DNA from 2 places in the Chryseomicrobium palamuruense genome. Region 1 is predicted to be linked to the other one. Evidence: a T-box and tRNA genes for the amino acid it is inferred to sense, from the RefSeq annotation. Region 1 holds a T-box; the other holds one or more tRNA genes.
The links. A T-box is a leader RNA that pairs with one kind of tRNA and senses whether it is charged. The one in region 1 lies ahead of ileS (isoleucine--tRNA ligase), so its partner is inferred to be a tRNA-Ile.
Positions count from the first base shown of each region.

Region 2: it has a tRNA-Ile gene. The T-box ahead of ileS (isoleucine--tRNA ligase) is inferred to sense a tRNA for this amino acid. The anticodon was not compared.

Region 1 covers NZ_JBHSEF010000029.1:5,536-18,694, reverse strand. Annotated here, with positions in the region: gene ACFO0S_RS14565 (immunoglobulin-like domain-containing protein) at 1-283, opposite strand, end outside; gene ACFO0S_RS14560 (hypothetical protein) at 405-710, shown strand; gene ACFO0S_RS14555 (hypothetical protein) at 707-1,051, shown strand; gene ACFO0S_RS14550 (hypothetical protein) at 1,070-1,528, opposite strand; gene ACFO0S_RS14545 (hypothetical protein) at 1,540-1,869, opposite strand; T-box leader at 2,237-2,474, shown strand; gene ileS (isoleucine--tRNA ligase) at 2,525-5,617, shown strand; gene ACFO0S_RS14535 (GNAT family N-acetyltransferase) at 6,460-6,972, shown strand; gene ACFO0S_RS14530 (GNAT family N-acetyltransferase) at 6,977-7,408, opposite strand; gene ACFO0S_RS14525 (hypothetical protein) at 7,512-8,339, opposite strand; gene ACFO0S_RS14520 (hypothetical protein) at 8,486-8,944, shown strand; gene ACFO0S_RS14515 (DinB family protein) at 9,045-9,521, shown strand; gene ACFO0S_RS14510 (TIGR04104 family putative zinc finger protein) at 9,542-9,841, shown strand; gene ACFO0S_RS14505 (DNA topology modulation protein) at 9,865-10,395, opposite strand; gene abc-f (ribosomal protection-like ABC-F family protein) at 10,671-12,131, shown strand; gene ACFO0S_RS14495 (GNAT family N-acetyltransferase) at 12,183-12,713, opposite strand; gene ACFO0S_RS14490 (GNAT family N-acetyltransferase) at 13,115-13,159, opposite strand, start outside.
Region 2 covers NZ_JBHSEF010000004.1:13-2,089, reverse strand. Annotated here, with positions in the region: tRNA gene ACFO0S_RS00325 (tRNA-Thr) at 83-158, shown strand; tRNA gene ACFO0S_RS00320 (tRNA-Lys) at 165-240, shown strand; tRNA gene ACFO0S_RS00315 (tRNA-Leu) at 255-339, shown strand; tRNA gene ACFO0S_RS00310 (tRNA-Gly) at 350-424, shown strand; tRNA gene ACFO0S_RS00305 (tRNA-Leu) at 451-539, shown strand; tRNA gene ACFO0S_RS00300 (tRNA-Arg) at 559-635, shown strand; tRNA gene ACFO0S_RS00295 (tRNA-Pro) at 641-717, shown strand; tRNA gene ACFO0S_RS00290 (tRNA-Ala) at 800-875, shown strand; tRNA gene ACFO0S_RS00285 (tRNA-Met) at 897-970, shown strand; tRNA gene ACFO0S_RS00280 (tRNA-Ile) at 977-1,053, shown strand; tRNA gene ACFO0S_RS00275 (tRNA-Ser) at 1,069-1,161, shown strand; tRNA gene ACFO0S_RS00270 (tRNA-Met) at 1,307-1,383, shown strand; tRNA gene ACFO0S_RS00265 (tRNA-Asp) at 1,385-1,460, shown strand; tRNA gene ACFO0S_RS00260 (tRNA-Phe) at 1,485-1,560, shown strand; tRNA gene ACFO0S_RS00255 (tRNA-Gly) at 1,564-1,637, shown strand; tRNA gene ACFO0S_RS00250 (tRNA-Ile) at 1,643-1,719, shown strand; tRNA gene ACFO0S_RS00245 (tRNA-Asn) at 1,726-1,801, shown strand; tRNA gene ACFO0S_RS00240 (tRNA-Ser) at 1,806-1,896, shown strand; tRNA gene ACFO0S_RS00235 (tRNA-Glu) at 1,905-1,976, shown strand.

The DNA of each region.
Region 1 (13,159 bases):
GCACATTATGTCCATCCGTTCCTTGATAAGGGACAACGTACCACTTCTCATTTATCGATTCCTCCAGAGTAAAGCCTTCGCCATACCAGAGATTTTCATCGGTATAGTTCGTCATTTTGATGACGACACCACTTGGAGACAATGTGTCATCAACGATTTCGAGAACTATATTCGTATTGGTATTCACATCTGGTATTTTCGATTCGATACGTTGTTCTCCGCAGGCACTTAGAAATACAAGTAGAAACAGCAAAAGCCAAATAAACGATTTCTTTAATTTCATTTATATATTCTCCTTCATAGTAAAGTTAAGTTCAAACTTATCAACATACACTATATTTTCCAATTTCTTCATGTTATTCTAAGTATAAACGTCTGAATAGACAAAACAAAGGGGAATTTAAATGAAGACGATTCTATTAGGTGGGGTCCTGACTTTAGCCGGTGCACTGTTATCTGGACTGATCTTAGTGAGTGCTGCTATAACTTCTTCTGGTATTGGCTCATGGTCAGGAAACAAATTGATGTATGCCATTTTTCAAGAGCAGCCGCTCAGTTTTGGATCGGTAGTCATTGGTGGTATGTTCCTCATCAGCGTGTTAATGTGGTTCGTCGGCGTTGTCATTTTATTTCAAGAGTGGTATTTGGAATGGGCGGAAGCTGCTGATGCCCAAAAAGTCACCTCCCCACTTTCGGAAGACGTGAAATGAATAAGGGACGGCTCGGGTTTGCCATTGTCGTTGTGGTACTTCTATTGTCCACTCTCTATCTTCTTAGAGATACCGTCATTGCACCAAGTCACCTTGCTTTCGAAGAAGTGTCATCTAATCCTGTCACTCTAAGAGTCGATTTCGTGGATAGTGCACTTTTAAATACGCATCATAAGGTTCGCAGAGAAGGCACAAGCATGTATGTCACTGTTTATGGAAATCTATTTTCATTGGATTCTTCATCTGGACAGTTTCACCTTGATAATCCAGAAGATGTGACGCATGTTTTTGTAGAGGACAGAAAAATCCATTCAGAAAAACTGATTTGGGAAAAGAACTAAATAAACGACCACTGTTTCCTATGGATTCAGTGGTCGTTTTGTAGTGGTCGTTTTCCGGTCATAAGAAATGAGCGCCGTGACAGCGGCGCTGATTAGAAACGCTGGAACCGTTGCAATCAGAAGCATATTCAGTAAGCGCTCTGTCGTTACGTCGTTCCACATCAGCCAAATCAAGCTAACAATAAAAGTGAACGCCATAATCGATCTGAGGAGTAAACGGGAAAGCTGCCAGTTCTTCAATATGTACATCGTAAAACCGATAAAGAAGAGTATGAGCAACAAGATAAGAGAACTATTCCAGACAACACCAATCCCAAAAGCGTTCATACCGGACAGTATGAGGAACCAGCTAAGCAAAAACAAACCGGCCACACCTATACTCATAACTATCCACGTTTTTCTTTGGACGAGTTTAAATAGTAGTGGGCTACTAAGCAAAGCGAGTATCGATAAGACAACAAGAGTATCTGTGAACATGAACACCCCCCTCACATACTAGTGATCAATAACAATAACAAATAAAAACCAAGTTGCCCCATCGACATAATCGCTAGCAAAATGCTCATCTTTTTATTGGTTTTCCATTCTTTTAAAGCACAGTAAAGACCGAATCCAATTAATATTAGCCAGCTCATATCCCAGAAATAGCGAAGGATTTCCTCTGGCAGTCGAGAATAGAGGTCGGACAAAAAGAGAACCCAGTGAACCGTTGTTATTGCCAACCATATGTACGTTAAGGGGTTTGGCTTTTGTCCTGCATCTAAAACAATCATGTAGACGAGGATAGCTAATAAAATAAAAATAAGTACGAAAAACATATAAAAAAAGTATAAGACTTCCCGCCTTTCATACATTATAAGACGGAACTTTACAAATTTTGTTACTGAAAATTAAAAATTGTTTTAATCCGGCTTCAAAAACTTATACGAAACCCAAATGATTCCTATGGTCAACACGACACCGAGCGCCACTAAACCAAGCAGTAAATTACCAACCATCATGCAACTTCACCCCTTTTTATGGGGTACGTAACAAATAGGAATAAGTTCCAACAAATGTGAGTGGTGACTCCAAGGGTTGTCCCATAACTTAAGTTAACTTGTTTCTTTGATACAACCCCTGGGGTTGCATCAAATAGGTTGACGAAACGAAAACGTGTGTTACAATCAATTTCAATAAAAGCATACAAATTCGTTGATGAGAAAGAGTAACGTTTCATTCTGTTCCCCAGAGAGCTGACAACTTGGTGAAAGTCAGTGTGCAGGTGTTGCGTGAAAATCCTCTCTGAGAAGCTCGGCTGAACCTGTTTTAAGCTGAGTCGGGAGTCCTCCGTTACAAGGAACACGTATGATTGTACGTTGCTGAGTGCTATTGAGCGGATCAATAGAATTAGGGTGGTATCGCGGATAACTCCGTCCCTTCTTGGGACGGGGTTTTTTTGTGTGTTTTTAGAACAAAAAAGGAGAGATGATGATGAAAAAATCAAGCAAATCAGAAACCGTTGTGGCACGTGAACAGCGGATTCGCGACCACTGGCAATTGAATAAGACATTTGAACAATCAGTCGACAACCGAAAAGACAGTCCCCCTTTCGTATTTTACGAAGGTCCGCCGACTGCAAATGGGCTTCCGCACGTAGGTCACGCATTCGGTCGCACAGTGAAGGATGTCGTTTCTCGCTACAAAACGATGCGCGGCTACTATGTGGAGCGCAAAGCCGGATGGGACACACATGGTCTTCCGGTCGAGCTTGGTGTGGAAAAGCAACTAGGCATCTCGGGTAAACAGCCGATTGAAGAATACGGAGTGGCTCCTTTTATCGAACGTTGTAAGGAGAGTGTGTTTACGTATGAGAAAAAATGGCGCAGCTTCACGGAGGAACTAGGCTATTGGGTCGACATGGATGATCCGTACGTGACCCTCGACAATGACTACATCGAGAGTGTCTGGTCGATCTTGAGTAAGGTCCATAAAGACGGACTTCTCTATAAGGGGCACCGCGTATCGCCGTATTGTCCGAGCTGCCAGACGACACTCAGTTCCCATGAAGTGGCACAAGGCTATCAAGACGTAAAAGATTTATCCGCCACTGTGAAATTTCCTGTCATCGGAGAAGAGAACACTTTCTTCTTAGGCTGGACGACGACCCCTTGGACACTTCCTGCGAATGTGGCACTTGCGGTTCATCCGGACTTGACCTACGCCGAGGTGGAACATGAAGGTGCAGTCTATATCGTAGCGAAAGCTCTTGTTGCGAAGTTGTTTGGTGACAATGCCCACATAACTAGACAACATCAAGGAGCAGAATTCGTTGGTAAGAAGTACGTGGCTCCGTTTGATTATGTCTCCATCGAAAAAGGACATGTCGTAGTTGCTGCTAATTTTGTCACCGATGACAGCGGAACCGGAATTGTCCACTTGGCTCCGGCTTACGGAGAAGACGATTATAAAGTCATCCAGGAAAACGAGTTATCTTTCGTAAATGTCGTCGGACTCGATGGCCGTTATACGGTAGAAGTGACGGATCTACAAGGGGTCTTTGTGAAAGATGCAGACGTCTCAATTATCCAGTTGCTCGCGAGTAAAGGGCTTCTGTTTCATAAAGAGAAATATGAGCATAGCTACCCACATTGCTGGCGCTGCGACTCTCCACTTCTTTACTATGCGACTGACAGCTGGTTCATCCGCATGACGGCCATGAAAGACCAGTTGATGGCTGCGAATCAGACGGTGGATTGGTATCCTGGGCACATTAAAGACGGACGCTTCGGGAACTTCTTAGAGAATGTGCTGGACTGGAACATTGGCCGCAACCGCTACTGGGGAACTCCACTTAACGTGTGGTCCTGCACAACCTGTCACCATGAAGTCGCCCCCGGAAGCGTGAAGGAAATCCGTCAGTTGTCTGAGCACCCTCTTCCGGAAGCGTTCGATTTACACAAACCGTTTATCGACGACGTGACGTTGGCTTGTCCGGACTGTTCCGGTTCCATGCAGCGAACGCCAGAAGTGATCGATGTGTGGTTTGATAGCGGCTCCATGCCGTTTGCGCAACACCATTATCCATTCGAAAATCAGGATACATTCGCTCAACAGTTCCCGGCAGACGTGGTCATCGAAGGAATCGACCAGACACGCGGATTCTTCTATAGCCTGCTGGCAGTATCGACGCTGATGACGGGTAAGGCACCCTATAAGAATGTTCTTTCCCTCGGTCACGTGCTGGACGAACATGGCCAGAAGATGTCGAAGAGTAAAGGGAATGCACTCGACCCAACTGACCTGATGCACCGCTTCGGCGCAGATTCGCTACGCTGGTCTTTCCTCGTCGACAGTTCGCCGTGGAACCCGAAACGATTTTCGGAAAAGATTGTACAGGATGCCAAGTCAAAAGTGATTGATACGCTCGATAACACATACAAGTTTTACTCGTTGTATGCGGGAATCGATGCTTTTCAATATGACGCAGCGAACACAGGCGAGCGCACTCTGTTAGACCGCTGGATTTTGTCGCGCTTGCACAGCACAATCAAAACGGTGGTCGCTGCAATGGATGACTATCAGTTCACGGCAGCCACGAGACAGATTGCGGCACTACTGGACGAGCTTAGCAACTGGTATGTGCGTCGCTCGCGTTCCCGCTTCTGGGTAAGCGGGATGTCAGAAGACAAACGGGCTGCGTTTTCTACTCTCTATGAAGTTCTAACGACCGTCACTCGTCTACTGGCACCATTTACGCCGTATGTAGCAGATGATTTGTATGAGAAACTGACGTCCTCGAGTGTTCACCTTGCCGATTATCCGGCATGTGAAGAAGCATGGATCAACTCGTCCCTAGAATCGTCGATGGCTCGAGTTCTTCAAGTTGTCGAGCTCGGCCGCAGCCTTCGAAACGCAACAAGTCTCAAGACCAAACAACCGTTAGCTCGCCTGGTTATTGCACTCGATGAGAAAGTATCTCTTGATGATGCGGCACTACGCATCGTAAAAGACGAACTGAACGTGAAACACGTCGAACGCACGCAAGCGCTCAACGACTTCTTCACACTGCAAGCGAAGGTAAATTTCAAAACAGCTGGAGCCGTCTTTGGGAAGCACGTCAATGCACTCAAACTTATGGTAGAAGATTTGCCGTCGATGGCTGTTCACGAGTTGTTGGCATCCGGTTCACTTGTCGTTGATTTGGAAGGCACAGAGTTTACCATACTGCCTGAACACGTGTTGGTCGAAAAAATTGTTCGCGAAGGCTTCGTGCTCGCTGAGGAATCAGGGGTCTCTGTGTTGTTAGACACCACGCTGACATCTGAACTCGTAGAAGAAGGGTACGTACGGGAACTGATTCGCGCGGTTCAAGACAAACGTAAGCAGTTGGATCTGCCTGTCGAGGTCTATGTGGACTTGTGGGTGGATGGTGCTGCTCATGCGACGGCTGTTGTGGAACGATTTGAATCGCTTCTTCGCCAGAATGTCTTGGTTCGTTCCCTGCATGTCGATGCGATTCCTGAAGAAGTACCTGTTGTTGAGGTAGCTTTCGGAGATAATGTGGTCGTGGTAGGAATTCAGTAGGCGTAAACTCGAATAAAAGATCAAGAAAGATTGTTCGAGGTGTCTCATTAGTACACTAATTTGAATGATTGTGACATTATTTTTGGTGATTGCGACACTGATTTGATTCATTCGTACATTATTTTTTCTGATTAGTACATTACTCGTATTATGGAAACTTTTATTGACACTCACAATGAGTATTTACAACTCATATTTGGTTAAGTGCTTGAATGCCAAGCCCTTACTAGCAAGATCTACCCCCACTCAGCGGGAATCTGTCAGTCTGAGCGAGCGTTCATGACGCAGCGGAACGGTTTCTTGGAACAAAACCGAGATTTGTAGGTACAGAACGGAGATTTCATGGCACAGAGAATCGATTTGTAGGAACCAACTGATTTTATGGAAACTAGTTAGTCTGTTAGAATCGATACACATTACAAAAGGTAGTTTCTCACATTCGAGAAACTACCTTTTCAAGTTTTGGCCAGGCCATATATAACCAACTCATTTCATTGAAAAAAGTTGGCATTTTATGCCTACAAAGAAATCTTTTCTTTCCAGTTCCGTTTCGTTTATCTTAATGGGCAATGCCACATGGAACAAGAGGAATAAATCGGACAACCCTACTATTGAATGGATTTATCAATGAAGTACCACATCATGGCCCACGTACATTTGCGAATGATACTTTTCACGCAACGACTGTTGTGGAACGATTTGAATCTTTCTTCGCTAACATGTACTGGTGCATTCTCTGTATGTAGATACACTTCCGGAAGGGGATCAACTTCTTTAGCGAGTATTTTTTTATTTGGTGCATTTGAGTATACTAAAGAAAACCTTGGAAATGAGGAATTATCATGACTGCACCAATTACTATTTACACGCTCGAAAAGGTTTCCTCTGATTTACCTGCTTTGACGGAATTGCTGATTGATGTTGTGAACGACGGGGCTTCCATCGGCTTCTTACCTGAATTGTCTTATACAGAGGCGGCAACGTATTGGCAATCCGTCTGTAATGAACAAACGCTCCTCTTTGTGGCAAAGCAACAGAACCAAATCGCCGGGACCATCCAGCTTCATCTGATAGCAAAAGCAAATGGTCTTCACCGCGTCGAGATTGCCAAGTTGATGGTCTCCCCTGCTTTTCGGAGGAGAGGAATTGCTCGACTATTGATGGAGCATGCAGAACAAGTCGCCTTTGACCTCGGCAAGACGCTGATTGTGTTAGACTCGCGCGAAGGAGATCCCTCGAACTTCCTGTATCAGTCTTTAGGATATACAGAGGTCGGGAAAATTCCAATGTATGCGAAGTCTGGCGACGGACAGTTTGATGCTACGGTGATCTACTATAAAGTGATTACACAATGATACATCAGCATAATTTTTTCACAAATCCTGTACTTTTTGGTTCGTATCCGATGGTTCTATAAAACTGGTGGGCTGCTTGTCGCTCAGTTCGGTTGCCACTATTGAGCACCATCCCAACTGCTCCGTGAGCAGTTGCCCAGTCTTCTGCTGTCTTCATCAGCTGTTGACCTACTCCCAATTTTCTAGACTGTGGGTCGACAACGAGCGCATTCACTCGACCATACACTCCATCTTGTTCAATTCCTAACACGAGCATGACGCTCACCATACCCACTACTTGCTTTTCAGTTTCTGCTACGAAAAGAACGTAATCGGCGTGGTGAGAAATTGCTTGATAACGTGCCGCAATCTGGTGTTGAGTAGTCGGATAGCCTAGATGGGTCATGAGTTCACTTAATATGTTGATGTCGGTGTCTTGTGCTTCTCGAATTATCATCGTTCAGACTCCTTTTGGTGGGTTGATTGAAACAACCCCAGGGCTTGTTTCATCATAAAGATAACTTGTTTCATTGGAATAAGCCCTGGGGTTGTAACTAAAATCACTGAATATCCATGACCCCATAATACATGGCCTTGCCTTGCTCCCACTCCGCTGAAACTTGGATGACGGCTGGACCGATGCCTTTCAAATCCTGAAGGGAAGTAATCGGCACCATGGCATCATCATCTGTCCAAAGTGTAAGGGTATAGGTCTGCGGTTTATACACAAAAATGATGTTCGTCATCTGGTTCATGTTAACTTTTGGTGGATTGGACAATGCGAGAACCTGCTCTATTGGAGCCATGGCTGCCTCCGCTGCAATTGAAAGCACCTCTCCTGTTCCTTTCTCTATATAATTCCACTGATAACTTCCTAGCCCCATGCGAACTGTTTCAGAACCGACTTGAAGCTCGAGTGTTGGTGGAGATTGCGTGGGATACCATCCCGCACCCACAGGCTCTTGTTTTTCGATTTCTTGAAACAGCGCTTCCATCATCTCTTTGACGTCCCCGTCCGCTAAATAATAGACATTTTCTACATAGTTCGGATAAAATTCGAAGGATTTGTCCCCGTCATTTGCCGTCACTCGGTAGACCCACCCGATTCGTTCTTCTTGGTTTGGGTCAGGTGTATAGGTGACACTGGCGATTTGCTTCATAAACTCATTTATGAGAATTGGATCCGTTGTGTCCTTCTTCTCTCCCGTACTTCCACTCTGGACTTCAAGCGCATCCACGTTCTCGAGTCCTGCATCTTGAATCATTTCAGAGAGCGACTGAGGCTCTAACTTGCTTACATCTGGTCTGTTGTCATTCGCTTGACTGCTCATACATCCGCTAAGCATCAAGACCATCAATATAATATTTAGCAGCCACCATTTTTTCATCTTCTCGCCTCTTCTCAGAGTAGTTCTTGCTAAGTAGACGAGTAGATCCTCCTTTCGTTACAATTTATTGGAAATGAGGGAACTTTCCCATTCAGCAGACACTCTTAGTAAGTAGAAAGTTATTTCTTTAGAAAGCAGGTGATCTCTTGTTTAAACGACAGGCTCTCAAATTTTTGGTTTCCGCTCTATTCTCTATTTCTATCATTTCTTTATTTTTCACTGTCTCAGAAAAAGAAGGATTTATCGCGTTCTTCCCGATGATGCTTTTCGTCTCGTATTTAGCGCTGCCGTTGATGCTTTTCTATGCCCTTCCTGTTTCTTTACTCAGTGACAAATGGACAAAGTCACTTTCTGAGCGAATGCGTATGGTAGCTTCTTTTCTTCTTCACTTAGGATTTGGTGGCATATTCGTCTTTGTCATCGGTCCTCTCTTTGAGCCGGACATGTTTTTCCAGGACTTCCCCGGATTTTGGCGAATGTACGAACTATTTTTCTTTGCAGCAGTATTTTCGTCCTTTTGCTTCTGGCTAATCGGGGAAGGTATGCGTTGTTGCGAACGGAGTAGTGTTAGGGATAAGGTTGAAGTTCTGTTAGATAAGCCATGAAGTAATTGGCTATTGATTATTTTTTGATTTATAGAGTAAACGATTATAATCGATTTATAGTAACAAATTGTCTAATCAATCTAATCTCACGAGGTGACCTATGGAATTCGCACGACCGATTGAATCATTAAAGATTTATAGAGAGTATTTGCTAGGGGTATTAGAAGATGTAACGGATGAACAGGCAAACGACATCCTCCCAGGATTCCGAAACACTATCCGCTGGAATCTTGGGCACATGTATGTGGACACGTACTTGTGGATCTATAGCCTAACAGGTGAGGAAGATGCACGTATTCAAGAGTGGAACACGTGGTTTGGCTATGGCACGACTCCGGAAAATTTCACGGACGCCACACCAAGTTTTGAGGAACTTAAGCAATTACTGATTGATCAATTTTCCGATTTACAAACAAGATATGGTTCACGACTTTCTGAAGTATTCCCTCCTACAAAGTATGAAGGGTACACGACAATCCAAGATGTCTTTTTACGCATTGCCTTTCACGACGGGCTCCATTTTCAAACCATCCTTCATTTGAAACGATTTCTCTCGCATGATAAGGTGAGCGAATAAAGATTAGGGGGTGCTCTCCAATGCCAATTTGTCAAAACTGCGGATATACATGGAGCTATGCAGAGACCTTGAAACGATCGTTTACCCTAACCAGCTATATGCGTTGCCCAAATTGCGAAGCGGCCCAGTTCCAGACAGCTAAGTCACGCAGAAGCACTGCCTTACTTACAGCCACCAGCATTGTTCTTATCATGGGATTCACTATTTTATTTGACCCCACTTTGTACTCATTCGCCCTCTTTTGCATTGCCTTAGTGTTGATGATCACTACGTATCCGCGACTTATTAAACTGTCGAAAGCGGAAGAGCATTTGTTTTAGGTACTGATTTTAAAGCACAGACTTTACGAGGTCTGTGCTTTCTGTGTGTGCTTCAATTCTTTTAAAAACCGCTCCACTTCCCTCGGCTTCCGAAAATGGATCACCTGCTTTTCTTCCGGAAGATCGGCTAATCGTTTCCGGATGTGAGGCGTTTTCTGTTCGGGAAAGTTCCATATGTATTTGAAAAATTCGAGGTCAAAGCGTTCTGGACAGCCTTCCGCCATATCCGGGCGTACACGATTTCGGTAGGTAATCACCCGCTTAAAGGCCCGTGTGATACAAATGAGACGGTGAAAATCGAGAAAAAGGATTGTGTCTGCTTCTTTCATCCGTACATCGAATGTTTCCCCGTAATTCCCATCGATGATCCACTCTTCTTTAGTTACTACTTCTTGTGCTAGAGCGCGCTGCTCCTCCTTCGGCACCTCTTCCCAGCCCGGACGCCAGTTCAACTGATCGAGATGAAAAAGTGGCAACTTTAAGATGTTGGCCAGTTCTCTTGCCAATGTCGATTTTCCGGACCCACTGGATCCAATGATGATTATTTTTTTCATATGTTCCTCCTTCATTTGAAAAAATTGGGTTGTTTTTGTATACTCAGTGTATCGCACAAGAAGGGATGATGAATGGTCGATGATTTCTTAATTCTATTTTACACGTCAAAATGTATACGCATTTTCACGAAAAATAGGATGAGTCTGACCATTTATAGCCCTTTACGGTCCCGTAAAGTTTATTTATGTTCGCATACTTTTCCTTCCACCTACTTGTGGAAGGATTTTTTTGTAGAATGCGTGTGCATGCAACTCAATGACTAGGAGGTTTTTGCATGCCCATTGAACTGAAACACGTAACATTTACTTATGACTTATTAGATACACCTTTATTTCAGGGTGTGTCCCTTACGCTCGACACTTCTTGGCGACTCGGTCTTGTTGGACGAAACGGACGTGGGAAGACCACGCTATTGAAACTCTTCATGCAGCAACTTGCGTACGAAGGAGACATCTTCACGGACAATGAGTTTGTCTACTTCCCTCTTCCGATTGCGAATCCGGAGCTTCCTGTCTATTTGGCCATTGATGCGGTGTTCCCCACGGAGCAGTGGAAGCTTGAGCGAGAGTGCCAGTTACTTGGAATGGATAAAGGCATTCTGTGGCAGCCATTTTCCCAGCTCTCCGGTGGAGAACAGACGCGAGTCATGCTGGCTGCGCTATTTTGTGAAGAGAACCGATTTGCCTTGCTCGACGAACCGACCAATCATTTAGATGGTAACGGACGTTCCCAACTTGCTACGTATCTACAAAAAAAGCGCGGATACATCGTGGTGAGTCACGACCGTCACTTTTTAGACAGTGTGATTGACCATGTGCTGGCAATTGAACGAAGCCAAGTCGTCTTGTATCACGCCAATTTTTCAACGTACGAAGCACAAAAAGCGCATCAGGATCATTTTGAACTGGACCAAAACCACGCATTAAAATCGGAGATTACCCGCATTGAGAAATCCGCTCGTGAAAAATTCAATTGGGGACTTGAAAGAGAAAAGCCTTCAGGAAACGACCCATTTGGCAATGCGGTTGCGAAGCGGATGATGAAACGCGGGAAAGCCATCGAAAAGCGAAATAACGCAAAAACCGAGGAAAAGAAAAAGCTCTTGAAGAATATCGAAAAAATAGATGACTTGACCATTCAAGTTCTAACCAGTCATCGCAATCCTGTCATGCGGGTGAAAGATTTCACTGCATCTTACGGCAACACGCCTCTATTCGAACCTGTCTCCTTTGAGCTCTATCAAGGCGAGCAACTCGCATTGGTTGGCCCGAACGGTTCCGGTAAAACGACGCTCATGAATCATTTTCAAACGAAAGACGCACGAACGTATCAAACAGGTGAAATCATCATGCCGCAAGGACTTTCTATTAGTCACGTTACTCAAACGGCCACTCATTCCGGGACACTTGATGCGTTTGCGGACACGCATGGCATTGATTACACATTGTTCTTGAACAACCTGCGCATTCTCGGATTCACACGGGATGTATTTCAGGTTCCCATCGAAGCCATGAGTGAAGGACAAAAGAAGAAAGTCGAATTTGCGAAGTCTCTTGGTACATCCGCAGAGTTGTATTTGTGGGATGAACCACTCAATTATTTAGACATCTACAATCAACAGCCAATTGAGAAAATGATAGCTACGTATCATCCAACTCTGCTCTTTATCGAACATGATTTGGCTTTTGTGGAACGGGTTGCGACGCGTGTAGTTGAACTAAAACCGATACATTAAAATATCCCCATGGATGGACTTCGCTACAAAAAGTCCTTCCATGGTTTTTTATTATTCGTCGAACGTAGCAGGATACTTCACCGTGCCTCTAACGTTTGACAGTGCATCTTTTTCTAATTCTACGGCCATAAAGTATGCGTCACCTACACGAAATGGCGACTGTACCCCAAAACGGCTCGCTGGCACAAACCCAAACTTCGGATAATACGCCGGATGCCCTAGTAAGACAATGGATGAAAAACCTAAATTCTTCGCCCGCTTCATGGCTTCTTGAATCAGCGCACCCCCTATTCCTTGCTTCTGATATGCCGGTGAAATAGATACAGGTGCTAGAGCGAGCGACTCCCACTCTTCGGTGTCCCCTACAATTTGAACTTTCGATAATAAAATATGACCGACAAGGTTTCCTTCTGTCTCCGCAACGAGAGATAGCTCTGGAATAAATTCAGCAGATTGGCGAATGCGTCGAACCAAATGATGTTCTTGCTGATCACTGAATTCCTCCCCGCGGAACGCTTCTTCCACTATCGCTTCTGTGGATTCATAATCAGTTGTTCGTTCTTCACGAATGGTGTACTTCATTACCTTTTCCTACTTTCATGGTTTGATAGATGCCAAGTGTTTTTCCCGCTACTGCTTCGAATGTCACTAAGATGACGACCTATTTTAAATCCATTCCCGAACTTGCGTTGAAGTATGTTCTGCAGGAATAGGATTGTGGTTAGGAGGAAGCTGGTAAGAAAACTAACCCCTATGAAAAATTCGATTACCTTTTTATTGTGTTTTCTTTTTTCACCTTTGTTGAAACTTTTTTCTATAAACACCGGTCTATTTGAAGAGGAAGGCACGTTCTGTGAATATCCAGATGATGTTTTACAGCTTCTGAAACTGGAAGAATTCATCCATGAAATAGCACGCAACACAGAAGAGTATCAACAGTTGCCCGACTCCAGGGGATATTATGAATAACCTCATTCCATAAGCTAGCTGTTTTCTGTTTTGTTGAGACTCAAGTGCATGATATGCTG
Region 2 (2,077 bases), on a different contig from region 1:
CACAAAGAGGCGCCCTTTGCCTCATTGGGTGCGACAGATTTTAGAGTGAGTTTCTAGGCTATGAAACTGGAATCTACACCGTGCCGGTGTAGCTCAACTGGTAGAGCAACTGACTTGTAATCAGTAGGTTGAGGGTTCAAGTCCTTTCGCCGGCACCACTTTGAGAGCCATTAGCTCAGTTGGTAGAGCATCTGACTTTTAATCAGAGGGTCGAAGGTTCGAGTCCTTCATGGCTCACCATTTATTATGAATATGCGGGTGTGGCGGAACTGGCAGACGCACTAGACTTAGGATCTAGCGCCGCAAGGCGTGGGGGTTCGACTCCCTTCACCCGCACCATTTTCATAAAGCGGAAGTAGTTCAGTGGTAGAACACCACCTTGCCAAGGTGGGGGTCGCGAGTTCGAACCTCGTCTTCCGCTCCATTATTTTTTTGCCTTTTTACACCCTTGCCGGGGTGGCGGAACTGGCAGACGCACAGGACTTAAAATCCTGCGGTAGGTGACTACCGTACCGGTTCGATTCCGGTCCTCGGCACCACTTTTCAACTAGATAGTATGCGCCCGTAGCTCAATTGGATAGAGCGTCTGACTACGGATCAGAAGGTTGTGGGTTCGACTCCTGCCGGGCGCGCCATAATACGAGAAGTAGCTCAGCTTGGTAGAGCACTTGGTTTGGGACCAAGGGGTCGCAGGTTCGAATCCTGTCTTCTCGACCATTTATACTTTTCATCCTACTCAGAGGTTTCAAGATACGAGCAGTTCGAGGAAGAATTGCGATGCGTATTGTAAGCCGAACATGGGGCCTTAGCTCAGCTGGGAGAGCGCCTGCCTTGCACGCAGGAGGTCAGCGGTTCGATCCCGCTAGGCTCCACCAATTTAACTTTATACTTATTATGGCGGCCTAGCTCAGCTGGCTAGAGCGTACGGTTCATACCCGTGAGGTCGGGGGTTCGATCCCCTCGGCCGCCATCTTAAGGACCTTTAGCTCAGTTGGTTAGAGCAGACGGCTCATAACCGTCCGGTCGCAGGTTCGAGTCCTGCAAGGTCCACCAGTATAATCATACAGCGGAGGTATACCCAAGTCCGGCTGAAGGGATCGGTCTTGAAAACCGACAGGCGAGTCAAATCGCGCGGGGGTTCGAATCCCTCTACCTCCTCCATTTCTTTATAAAGTGAAACATCCTGATCCAGAAAGTCCGAATCAATCAGGCGTGCACAAAAAAGGCGTTCTTTGCCTTGTTGGGTGCGACAGATTGAAGAGTGGGTTTCTAGGATGTGTAACTAGAGTCAACTAAATACTATTGTCGCGGGGTGGAGCAGCTCGGTAGCTCGTCGGGCTCATAACCCGAAGGTCGCAGGTTCAAATCCTGCCCCCGCAACCAAGGTCCCGTGGTGTAGCGGTTAACATGCCTGCCTGTCACGCAGGAGATCGCGGGTTCGATTCCCGTCGGGACCGCCATTTTTTAAAACAGAATACATAATCGGCTCAGTAGCTCAGTTGGTAGAGCAAAGGACTGAAAATCCTTGTGTCGGCGGTTCGATTCCGTCCTGAGCCACCATTTGCGGGTGTAGTTTAGTGGTAAAACCCCAGCCTTCCAAGCTGGTGATGAGGGTTCGATTCCCTTCACCCGCTCCAACAATGGGCCTATAGCTCAGCTGGTTAGAGCGCACGCCTGATAAGCGTGAGGTCGATGGTTCGAGTCCATTTAGGCCCACCATGTTATTCCGAAGTAGCTCAGTTGGTAGAGCATCCGGCTGTTAACCGGCAGGTCGCAGGTTCGAGTCCTGCCTTCGGAGCCATTATGGGGAAGTACTCAAGTGGCTGAAGAGGCGCCCCTGCTAAGGGTGTAGGTCGGGCAACCGGCGCGAGGGTTCAAATCCCTCCTTCTCCGCCATATGGATTGGCCCCTTGGTCAAGCGGTTAAGACACCGCCCTTTCACGGCGGTAACACGGGTTCGAATCCCGTAGGGGTCATCAGAAAACACTCTCTTCTTTCGAGAAGAGAGTGTTTTTTTCTTTTTGTAATCTGAATACCCCCTGCAATGCAGGGGGTTCCTGAGAGCTTTCAGCTATGG